2 regions of the Kitasatospora arboriphila genome follow, and region 1 is predicted to be linked to the other one. Evidence: predicted binding sites of a transcription regulator. Region 1 holds the regulator's gene; the other holds the start of a gene.
The links. Region 1 encodes HrcA, which represses chaperone genes, less so after heat shock. Its sites were predicted from a motif close to TTNGCACTCNGNNNNNCNGAGTGCNAA; they were not measured.

Region 1 (5,795 bases):
CGTCGACGCCCTGCAGGTACTCCACGACGACGCCCTCGATCCGCAGGTCGTCGCCCCAGACCCGTTCGACCAGTTCCGCGTCGTGCCGCCCCTCCACGTAGATCCGCGACTCCCGGGCGACCCGGGCGCGTGCCCCCGGCACGGCGATCGACCCGGAGGCGGTCAGCCGCGGCCCGGCGGCGGGCGCCGGCGCGGAGGGCCGCACCAGGGTCACCACGCGGCCCTCCAGCAGGAAGCCGCGCGGCACCATCGGGAACACCCGGTGCTTGCCGAACCGGTCCTCCAGGGTGACCGTCAGGCCCTCCGCGGTCTTCTCGCAGCGCACCACCGCCCCGCAGAAGCCGGTCGCCGCCTCCTCCACCACCAGGTCCCGCTCGGCGGGCACCTCCGGAGCCGGCTGCTGCCGCTTCCACGGCGGGGTCAGATCGGGGCCGTACTGCCTGCTGCGCATGGACGGGAGTCTACGATCCTGACACCCGGTCATCCCCCGTCCGGCGTAAGGCGCGCCGGGCCCGCCCCCGCGCGCGGTGAAGGAGCCGTGTGAGGCGCCGCCTCAGTCGGTGAGGCCCGGGGCGCCCCAGACCGGGAACCAGCGGGAGAGGTCCGACTCAAGCCGCAGGTCGTTCCCGAGCATCGCCTTGACCTGCAGTTCCAGCGGGCTGTTGCGCTTCTCGCCGCCGCCCGGCATCGGCGCGAACGGGTAGAAGGTGCCCCGCTTGTAGAGGTAGACCAGTGCCAGCGAGCGGCCCTCCGCGTCGCGGAAGCCCACCAGCGAGCACAGCAGCTGCGGGCCGAAGCCGTGCGCCTCCAGCTCGCTGTTGACCGCGTGCAGGTCGTTCACCAGGTCCGGCAGCTCCTCGGGGGTGTGCCGGGCGAGCAGCCAGGAGTACCCGTAGCCGTCCCGGGAGCCCTCCACCGGGACGCCGCCCCGGTCGGTGTCGGCGTCCAGCAGGGCCCGGACCTGCTGCTTCACCTCCTCGAAGGCGCCGCCCTCGACGGCCGCGAAGCAGACCGAGCCGAGCCCGGTCGGCCGGAACCCGGCCGCCGCCTCCAGGGTCAGCGCGGCCGACGGAATGCCGAACAGCTGGTCCAGGTCCGGCTTCACCGGCTTGCTCCGGCCCAGCAGCGCGTCCAGGAATCCCACGGTGCGGTCCTCTCCGGCCGTCAGCGGCCGAGCTCGGCGGAGATCCGGGCGAGCTGCTCCAGCCGCTTCTCCAGCGAGGGGTGGGTGGAGAAGAGCTGGGTCGCCGCGTCCCGCGCGCTCAGCGCCGGGGCGAAGTAGAAGGCGTTGTACGGCTGCGCCTTGCGCAGGTCCTCGGTCGGGATGGCCGCGATCTGCCCGGTCACCTTGGTCAGTGCGGAGGCCAGCGCGCTCGGCCGGCCGGTCAGCTGGGCCGCCGAACGGTCCGCCGCCAGCTCCCGGTAGCGCGACAGCATCCGGGTCAGCAGGAAGCTCAGCGCGTACACCACCATGCTCACCAGCGGGACGATCACCAGGGCGATCGCCGTGTTGGGGTCGTTGCTGTTGCGGTTGTTGCCCAGGAACCCGCCGTACAGGGCGATCCGGGTCGTCACGCCGGCCAGCACGCCTAGGAAGCCGGCCACCGTCATCACCGCCACGTCCCGGTGCGCCACGTGCGACAGCTCATGGGCGAGGACGCCCTCCAGCTCCTCCGGCTCCAGCCGGCGCAGCAGGCCGGTGGTCACGCAGACCACCGCCTTCTCCGGCTTGCGGCCGGTGGCGAAGGCGTTCGGCATGTCGTTGCGGGCGACCGCCACCCGGGGCTTGGGCATGTCGGCCAGTGCGCACAGCCGGTCGATCGTGCCGTGCAGCTGCGGGTACTCCTCGGGGGACGCCTCGTGGGCGCCCATCGCCTTCTCGGTGATCTTGTCGCTGAACCAGAACTGCACGACGAACAGTCCGCCCGACAGCAGCACGATCAGCGGCCAGGCGCCGCGCAGTATGACGATCAGCAGCCCGGTGAACCCCACGTAGACCAGGCCGATGAGGAACATCGTCGTGACCATCCGGCCGGTCAGGCCGCGGTCCGGCGCGAAGCGGGAGTGCTGCCGTGTCGACGACATCGCTGCTCCTTCGGTAGCTCGCTGCCTTCGATGCTGCCACTCACCGGCGCACCGGGCACTGCCCGCGGCCCCGAGATCGGTCGAGGATCACGCGGGAGGCCCGTTCCTGCCGTCGGGGGTGGGCCTTACACTGGCAGGTACGAATCTGGCACTCTGCCTTCCGGAGTGCCAAGGATCGGATCGGTCACCAGGTCCAACGGGCGAAGACGGAGGTGCGTGCCCCGTGGCCAACGAGCGCAGGGACGAGCGTCTCATCGACACGCGTGCTGGCGTGCGCCCGCTCGACGAGCGCAGGCTCGCCGTGCTCCGGGCGATCGTCCAGGACTACGTGGGCACCGAGGAGCCGGTCGGGTCCAAGGCACTCGTCGAGCGGCACAACCTCGGCGTCTCGCCGGCGACGGTCCGCAACGACATGGCCGCGCTGGAGGAGGACGGCTTCATCCACCAGCCGCACACCAGCGCCGGCCGCATCCCCACCGACAAGGGCTACCGCCTGTTCGTCGACCGGCTGGCCGAGGTCAAGCCGATGACCGCGCCCGAGCGGCGCGCGATCCGGCACTTCCTCGAGGGCGCCGTCGACCTGGACGACGTCGTCGCCCGCACCGTCCGGCTGCTCGCCCAGCTCACCCGGCAGGTCGCCGTGGTGCAGTACCCGTCGCTGACCCGCTCCACCGTGCGGCACATCGAACTGGTCGCGCTGGCACCCGCGAAGGTGATGCTCGTCCTGATCACCAACACCGGTCGGGTGGAGCAGCGCATCGTCGACTGCCCCGGCCCCGTCGGCGAGACCGTCCTGGCGGACCTGCGGGCCAAGCTCAACGCCAACGCGTCCGGCCGCCGGCTGCCGGACGTCCCCGCGGCGCTGGAGGACCTGCCGAACGCCTTCGAGCAGGGCGACCGGCCGGTCGTCTCCACCGTCCTCGCCACGCTCTTCGAGACCCTCGCCGAGCAGAACGAGGAGCGCATCATGCTGGCAGGCACGGCCAACCTGACCCGCTTCGGGCACGACTTCCCGCTGACCATCCAGCCGGTGCTGGAGGCGCTGGAGGAGCAGGTGGTGCTGCTGCGCCTGCTGGGCGAGACCGCGGAGTCCGGGATGACCGTCCGGATCGGCCGCGAGATCGACTACGAGGGCCTCAATTCCACGTCCGTGGTCTCCGTCGGTTACGGTTCGGGCGACCAGAGCGTGGCAAAGCTGGGTGTGATCGGTCCGACCCGGATGGATTACCCGGGCACAATGGGGGCGGTGCGAGCGGTGGCACGGTACGTGGGTCAGATCCTGGCCGAGTCGTAACAGCGTGCTGCGCCAGGCGGCGCAGCCGGTCGGACGCAAGCACTTCCAGAAGCGGAACAAGCGGAGCATTTGGTGGCCACGGACTACTACGCGGTACTCGGCGTCCGACGGGATGCGGGGCAGGACGAGATCAAGAAGGCGTTCCGGCGCCTCGCACGCGAACTGCACCCGGACGTCAACCCGGACCCGAAGACCCAGGAGCGGTTCAAGGAGATCAACGCCGCGTACGAGGTCCTCTCCGACCCCGCCAAGCGGCAGGTCTACGACCTCGGCGGCGACCCGCTGTCGCCGAACGGCGGCGGTGGCGCCGGGGCGGGCGGCTTCGGCGCCGCGGGCTTCGGCTTCTCCGACATCATGGACGCCTTCTTCGGCGCCGCCGGCGGCCAGCGCGGCCCCCGCTCGCGGACCCGTCGCGGCCAGGACGCCATGATCCGCCTGGAGATCACCCTGGAGGAGGCCGCCTTCGGCACCACCAAGGAACTCCAGGTCGACACCGCCGTCACCTGCACCACCTGCTCCGGCGAGGGCGCCGCACCGGGCACCTCCGCGCAGACCTGCGACATGTGCCGCGGCAAGGGCGAGGTCTCCCAGGTCACCCGGTCCTTCCTCGGCCAGGTCATGACCTCCCGCCCCTGCCCGCAGTGCCAGGGCTTCGGCACCGTCGTGCCGACCCCGTGCCCGGAGTGCGCCGGTGACGGCCGCGTCCGCGCCCGCCGCAACCTCACCGTCAAGATCCCCGCCGGTGTCGACAACGGCACCCGGATCCAGCTGGCCGGCGAGGGCGAGGTCGGCCCCGGCGGCGGCCCGGCCGGCGACCTGTACGTCGAGATCGCCGAGACCAGCCACGCGGTGTTCCAGCGCCGCGGCGACGACCTGCACTGCACCGTCACCATCCCGATGACGGCGGCCGCGCTCGGCACCCAGGTGCCGCTGCAGACCCTCGACGGGCTGGAGGAGGTCGACATCCGGCCCGGCACCCAGTCCGGGCAGTCGATCCCGCTGCACGGCCGGGGCATCACGCACCTGCGCGGCGGCGGCCGGGGCGACCTGATAGTGCATGTCGAGGTGCAGACGCCGACCAAGCTCGACCCGGAGCAGGAGGAGCTGCTGCGGCGGCTCTCCATGCTGCGCGGCGAGGAGCGCCCGTCCGGCCAGTTCGCACCGGGCCAGCAGGGCCTCTTCTCCCGCCTCAAGGACGCCTTCAACGGCCGCTGACCAAGGCCGGCCGCCAGGGGCGCGTGGGGGCACCTCCCGGCCGAAGGCTGGGGGAGAACTGCGCAGTCCGGGGCCGGGTTACCGAACGATCAGGGCCCACCCCTGGTCCGTGCGGTGGCCCGCATCCGAATTGCGCAGTTCCCCGCGCCCCTTCGGTACTCACTCTCGTAAGGAAGACCCTTCATGACTGCGCCGGTGTTCGTCGTCGAGAGTGCGGTGCTGGCGGGGGTGGTGCCGGGTGCGGTGGTGCGGCTGGACGGGCCGGAAGGGCGGCACGCCGCGGCGGTGAAGCGGCTGGAGGCCGGCGAGGCGATCACGCTGGCCGACGGGTGCGGTCTCGGGGTCGACGGCACGGTGGCCGCCGTGCACGGCAAGGACGCGCTGGACGTCACCGTCGGCACCGTCCGCACGGAGCCCGAGCCCGGCCCGCGGATCGTCGTCGTCCAGGCCCTGCCCAAAGGCGACCGCGGGGAGCTCGCGGTCGAGACGATGACCGAGGTCGGCGTGGACGCGGTGATCCCCTGGGCGGCCTCCCGCTGCATCACGCAGTGGAAGGGCGACCGCGGGGCCAAGGCGCTCGCCAAGTGGCGGGCCACCGCCCGGGAGGCCGGCAAGCAGTCCCGCCGGCTCCGCTTCCCCGAGGTGCGGGACCTCATGACCACCCGCCAGCTCGCCCCGGTGCTGGCCGCCGCGGCCTTCGCCGCGGTGCTGCACGAGGACGGCGCCGAACCGCTGGCCGCCGCGGGGCTGCCCGCGGAGGGCGACATCGTGCTGGTGGTCGGCCCGGAGGGCGGCGTCTCGCCGGACGAGCTGGCCGCGTTCGCCGAGGCCGGCGCCGCACCGTACCGGCTCGGCCCGTCGGTGCTGCGCACCTCCACGGCCGGGGTCGCGGCCGGAGCCCTGCTGCTGGGCCGTACCGGCCGCTGGTCCTGACGCCGGGCCGCGGGCCCGTCCGGACACCGGCGGCCGACCGGCTCGTACGCTCAAGAAGAAACCCCCTGCGACGCGGGCGGGCGGTGCCTAGGGTGCTGGTGTGACCGAACCGCAGAGCACCTCCGAGGGCGCCTACCTGCGCCACCCCCACCTGCACGGCGACCTCGTCGCCTTCGTCGCCGAGGACGACGTCTGGCTCGCACCGCTGGACGGCGGCCGGGCGTGGCGGCTGACGGCGGACCAGACGCCGGTCAGCCACCCGCGCTTC
Region 2 (5,795 bases), on a different contig from region 1:
GACCGCGGGAGCGGCGTTCGCGGGCCCCGGTCCGGGCAGTGCCCCGGGCCGGGGCCCGCGGCCGTCCGGCACCACCTAGGCTGGTGGAGAAGAGAGCGGGAGGCAGGACGATGGGCGAGCGGACCGTCGAGCAGGACGGGCAGCCGGGCGGGAAGTCCGGCACGAAGCCGGGGCGGCAGGGGCCGTCCACGGCGCGGCTGGTGTTCGGCGACCCGCTGGACCGGCAGACCGCCGACGACACCGACGCCGGCTGGGGCGAGCGCCCCGGCGGTGGTTCGGCCCGCGGGCTCGACTGGTACCTGAGCCAGCGGCCCCCGCACCACGGCGACTAGCTCCCGCGGGCGCTGCGGCCCGGCGCGGGCCCGTCCGGCGGCCATGCGGTCGGTCAGCCCCGGCGGACGAGGGCGTCGCGGATCTCGGTGAGCAGGACGACCTCCTTCTCCTCCGCCTCCAGGACCTCCTCCTGCGCGGTCTTCCGCTTCGCCATGAAGTGCAGCATCGGAAGGACGAAGACGAAGTAGACCACCGCGGCCGTGATCACGAACTGCACCACCGCACTGAGCACCTCGCCCCACAGGATGAAGACGCCGGACGAGACGGACCCGTCCGCGGCGAGTGTGCACGGGCCCTTCAGGCAGGAGCGGTAGGACGCCAGGTCCTTGGTGCCGAACAGGCCGATGATCGGATTGATGATGCCTTTCACGAACGCATTGATGATGTTCGTGAAGGCCGCGCCGATCACCACCGCGACCGCGAGATCGACGACGTTTCCGCGGAGCAGGAATTCCCTGAAACCCTTCATCCCGCAACGACACCACAGCGGATCGGCGCGTCAGGAAATCGGCGCGCCGGATTTCGGGGAGCACTGCCGCCCGCCGCTCAGTGCGGGGGCGGGGCGGTGCCCGTGCAGCGCGGCGCCGCCCCCGGTTCGGTGGTCGCCGTGGAGGCGGCCGCCATCGGCGGTGGGCCCGGCCGGAAGGGCCCGGCGGCGAGGGCGGTGGCGGCGGCGAGCAGCCCGGCGGCCAGCACCCCGGGGCGGTGGCGCACCGCTTGCTGCAGCCGGTGGCGGCCGCCGGAGCCGCGGCGGATCGGCGGGAAGTCGGGCACGCTCCGGCGGGGCGGGACGGAGCACGGCGGCGGGGGAGCGAGGTGGGTGGTCACGGTGTCGGCGGCCTCCGGTCGGCGGTCCGCGGACCCGGCCGGGCCCGCGGACAGCAGAATGCGCCGAGCCCGGCACCTCCGGAATTGCCGACCGATTTCCTGTGGAAAACCCCGGCCTGTGGAAAACCCGCCTCACCCGAACGGCGCAATCAATGCCGCACGCCTGCTCAGTCGCACACCGGGCGCAGGCAGGATCCCGGCCGTACACCGGGGCGCAGCCGGAACCCCCGGCGCACACGCAAAGGCCCGGTGCCGCTCTCCACGGGGGAGTGCGGCACCGGGCCTCCGGTGCGAAGACTCAGCTCGCGGCCGGCGCCGAGGCCGTCGACCCCGAGGACGCGGCGGCCGGCGCGGAGGACGTCGAGCCCGAGGACGAGCCGGTGGACGAGGTCGAGGACGACCCCGAGCTCACCGAGCTGCTGGAGGAGGAGCGGCTGTCCGTGCGGTAGAAGCCCGAGCCCTTGAACACGACGCCGACCGCCGAGAAGACCTTGCGGAGCTTCCCCTGGCAGTCGGGGCACGTGGTCAGCGCCTCGTCGGTGAACTTCTGCACCGCCTCCAGGCCGTTGCCGCACTCGGTGCACTGGTACTGGTACGTGGGCACTTGCTTCCTCCTGGCACTCTCGCCTGATGAGTGCTAACGATCGTCAATGATGCGGTATTCCGCTGGAACAGTCCAGCGATGCCGGGTGTGAGATGGGTCCGGGCCGCCGGGCCCGGGGCCTCAGTGCCCGGTTCCCGCACCCACGAGCTGCCGCGGCCCGGTGCCGTCGGCGTCCCGGGAGGCCGTGCCGGCCGGGGCCGGCACGCCCGCCCGGAGACCGTCGTCCGCGGCCTGCGCCCCGGACGCGGAGCGGACCGGAGCGGCCGTGGCGGCGTCCCGCGGAGCGACCAGCAGCCCCCGCAGGGCGACCAGCGCGACCAGGCCGAGGCCCGCGCCGACGACCGGCACGAGGAAGCCGGCGGACGGCCCGCCCGAGTCGATGAGTCGGCCCGCGACGGTGGAGCCGACCGCGAGGCCGAGGCCGATGGCGCCGGTCAGCCAGGTGAAGGCCTCGGTCTTGGCGCCGTCCGAGACGAGCGTCTCGACCAGGGTGTAGCCGGTGATCAGGGTCGGCGCGATGGCCAGGCCGCAGAGGAGTCCGGCGACGGAGAGCGCGGTGAGGTTCGGCATCGCCCAGAGGGTCGAGCAGCCGAGCACCAGCAGGGCGTAGCAGCCGAGCATCCGGCTGCGGGCCGAGCGGCGCCAGGCGACCAGGCCGTAGAGCACGCCGGCGAGCATCGAGCCGCCGGCGAAGATGCCGTACACGGTGCCGCTGGCGCCGGCGCGGCCGACCGACTCGGCGAACGCGGTCACCGAGACCTGCATGGCGCCGAAGACGGTGCCCACCCCGAGGAAGGCGCCGGCCAGCAGCCGGACACCGGGGGAGGAGAGCGCGGAGGGGCCGCGGCCGCCGGCGGTGCGCGGGTGGCGGGCCGGGGCGGTGCGGCGCTGGGCCGCGAAGGCCAGGCCGCCGGCGACCGTCAGCGCGGCCTCGGCGATCAGTGCGGCGGAGGGGGTGACCGTGGTGGCGATGGCGGTGGCCAGCACCGGGCCGACCACGAAGGTGAACTCGTCGGTGACCGACTCGAAGGCGAACGCGGTGTTCAGCGTGGCCGGGGAGTCCGACAGCCGGGAGACCCAGCGGGCCCGGACCATGGCGCCGATCTGCGGCACCGAGGCGCCCGCGGGGGCGGCGGCTGCGAACAGCGCCCAGGCCGGGGCGTGGCCCAGTGCCAGGCCGATCAGCGCGGCCACCGACACGGCGTGCACGGCGACGCTGGGCAGCAGCACGGCCGCCTGGCCGTGGCGGTCGGCGAGCCGGCCGGTCTGCGGGCCGACCAGGGCCTGGGCGACGGCGGAGACGGCCGCGACCGCGCCGGCGGTGCCGTACGAGCCGTGGGTGTCCAGGACGAGCAGCACGATGCCCAGGCTCAGCATGGCGTAGGGCAGCCGGGCGGCGAAGGCGGGGACCAGGAACGTCCAGGCGCCGGGGGTCCGCAGCAGTTCCGCGTAGCCGACCCGGGCGGGTGCGGACGCGGGTGCGGCATCGGGGCCGGCAGGCGCGGGCGTGCCGGGGGACAGGGTGTCGTCGACCGTTCGGCGGGCCGTCACGGTCGGTCCTTCCTGCTGCCTGGTAGCGCGCCGGGGAACGGGTGGGCCCCGACGGCGCCGAGAGTCGTCCTCTCGCGCGTCGACCGGGGTAGATACCGGGTCCTGCCGGCTGTGGGGTGGTGCGGGTGCCGGCGTCAGGCAGGGTGCTGCGGACCGCGGCCGCCGAGCGGTCGCGCCAACTCTGCATCAGGCAGATGTTGCGGGTTTTCTAGGTGTAGATCTTCCGTATCGATCGATTATATGGCAGCCGGGCCCTGTGAGGCCGCTGATGCAAGGCAGGTCACATCCCGCCCCGGCGGCCGCCGGTTCAGCGGCCGCGCAGCCAGCCCGCCAGCTTGCCGCCCCGGTCGACGGCACGGAGCCGGCGTTCGGCGGCCTCGCCGACCTCCTCGGTGGTGACGACGAGGAGCTCGTCGCCGGCCCGCAGGATGGTGGTGCGCTCCGGCACGAAGCTGCTGCCCTCCCGGACGACCAGGGTGACCGCGGCGCCCTTGGGCAGCCGCAGCTCGCCCACCTCGACGCCGGACATCCTCGACTCCGGGGAGAGCGAGACGGACAGCAGGTGGCCGTGCAGCTTCTCCAGCGGCGCGGACTCGATGCCGAGGTCCTGGCCGAGGTCGCCCTCGCCGATCCGCAGCGCGCGGGCGACCGGCGGCAGGGTCGGCCCCTGCAGCAGGGTGAAGACCACGACCAGCACGAAGACGATGTTGAAGACCTCCTGGGCCCGCGGGGCCGCCGCCACCATCGGGATGGTGGCGAGCACGATGGGCACCGCGCCGCGCAGGCCGGCCCAGCTGAGCAGCGCCTGCTCCCGCCAGGGCAGCCGGAAGGGCGTCAGGGAGAGCAGCACCGAGGCGGGCCTGGCCAGGAAGACCAGCACGGCGCCGCAGACCAGCGCCGGGACGATCGCCGAGCCCATCTCGCTGGGCGTGACCAGCAGGCCGAGGACGACGAACATGCCGATCTGGCCGATCCAGGCGAGGCCGTCGGCGAAGCCGCGGACGGCCGGCCCGTGCGGCAGCTTGGAGTTCCCGAGGATCACCGCCGCGGTGTAGACGGCGAGGAACCCGGAGCCGTGCAGCAGCGAGCCGCCCGCGTAGGCCAGCACCGTCAGGGCCATCACCGCGATCGGGTAGAGGCCGGAGGACGGCAGGGCGACGTGCTTGACCGCCCAGGCGCCGATCCGGCCGACGGCGAAGCCGACCGCGGCGCCCACGGCGAGCTCACCGAGGATGGTGCCGACCATCACGTACCAGGGGTCGAGCGGTCCGGTGGCGGCGAAGGCGACGACCAGGATGACCACCGGGGCGTCGTTGCAGCCGGACTCGGCCTCCAGCAGGCCGGTGAGCCGGCGCGGCAGCGGCACGGTGCGCAGCACGGAGAAGACCGCTGCGGCGTCGGTGGAGGAGACGATCGCGCCGAGCAGCAGCGCGGTGCGCCAGTCCAGGCCGACCAGCCAGTGCGCGCCGGCGGCGGTGACGAAGACGCTGACCGCGACGCCGAAGGTGGCCAGCACGCCGGCGGCGGGCATGACCGGCCGGATCGCCCGCCAGCTGGTCTTCAGCCCGCCCTCGGCGAGGATCACCACCAGGGCCGCGTAGCCGAGGACCTGGGCGAGGGCGACGTTGTCGAAGGCGAGGCCGAGGCCGTTGTGGCCGAGGGCGATGCCGATGCCGAGGTAGACGAGGAGGCTGGGCAGCCCGGAGCCGGTGGAGATGCGCACGGCGACCACCGCGACCAGGAGGATCACGGAGAACTCGAGCAGGAACGCGTTCAGGTGGTCGACGGTCACGCAGGGGCACCTCTGCGGCAGGAGGGGCTGATGAGTCGTTACTCAGTCTAACATTTTACTTGATCTTTGATCGAGGCCCCTCGGCCTTCCCTTCCGGTCATCCCTCCGGGGTATCGTCCCCTCTGATCCAACCGTGGGCGTCCCCGGTGCACGTCCGCCACCTGAGCCGACCTAATGTGGTGAGCTGTCTCCGCCGCCACGTCCCCCAGTCAAGGACCCAGATGCCCCGCTCGAAGAAGTTCCGGCGCGCCCGTCTGATCGTGATCGTGCTGGTCGTGATGCTGATCGCCGGGCTGGGCGGGAGCGGTTACTGGGCGGTCCACACCGTACGTGCCTCCTTCCCCGAGCTGACCGGCACCGTCCGGGTCGCCGGCCTCGCCGCCCCGGTCGACGTGAAGCGCGACGACAAGGGCGTGCCCCAGCTCTACGCCGACACCTCCGAGGACCTCTTCCGCGCCCAGGGCTACGTCCAGGCGCAGGACCGCTTCTGGGAGATGGACGTCCGCCGGCACATCACCGCCGGGCGGCTGTCCGAGATGTTCGGCTCCGGCCAGGTCGAGACCGACGCCTTCCTGCGGACCATGGGCTGGCGCCGGGTCGCGCAGCAGGAGTACGACACCGTGCTCTCCGCCGAGACCAAGAAGTACCTGCAGGCCTACGCGGACGGCGTGAACGCCTGGCTCGCCG

Region 2: a site for HrcA is predicted at 1,776-1,802, ahead of ABD353_RS25220 (FmdB family zinc ribbon protein). Genes of this name have one in related genera too.

What each region holds. Positions count from the first base shown of each region.
Region 1 covers NZ_BAAALD010000049.1:2,227-8,021, reverse strand. Annotated here, with positions in the region: gene ABD353_RS23590 (DUF3097 domain-containing protein) at 1-451, opposite strand, end outside; gene pspAB (PspA-associated protein PspAB) at 554-1,144, opposite strand; gene htpX (zinc metalloprotease HtpX) at 1,165-2,085, opposite strand; gene hrcA (heat-inducible transcriptional repressor HrcA) at 2,357-3,379, shown strand; gene dnaJ (molecular chaperone DnaJ) at 3,452-4,594, shown strand; gene ABD353_RS23565 (16S rRNA (uracil(1498)-N(3))-methyltransferase) at 4,778-5,527, shown strand; partial or broken gene ABD353_RS23560 (S41 family peptidase) at 5,628-5,795, shown strand, end outside.
Region 2 covers NZ_BAAALD010000055.1:18,210-24,004, forward strand. Annotated here, with positions in the region: gene ABD353_RS25200 (sigma-70 family RNA polymerase sigma factor) at 1-2, shown strand, start outside; gene ABD353_RS25205 (hypothetical protein) at 111-332, shown strand; gene mscL (large conductance mechanosensitive channel protein MscL) at 386-802, opposite strand; gene ABD353_RS25215 (hypothetical protein) at 880-1,161, opposite strand; gene ABD353_RS25220 (FmdB family zinc ribbon protein) at 1,460-1,765, opposite strand; gene ABD353_RS25225 (MFS transporter) at 1,886-3,286, opposite strand; gene ABD353_RS25230 (potassium/proton antiporter) at 3,624-5,108, opposite strand; gene ABD353_RS25235 (penicillin acylase family protein) at 5,330-5,795, shown strand, end outside.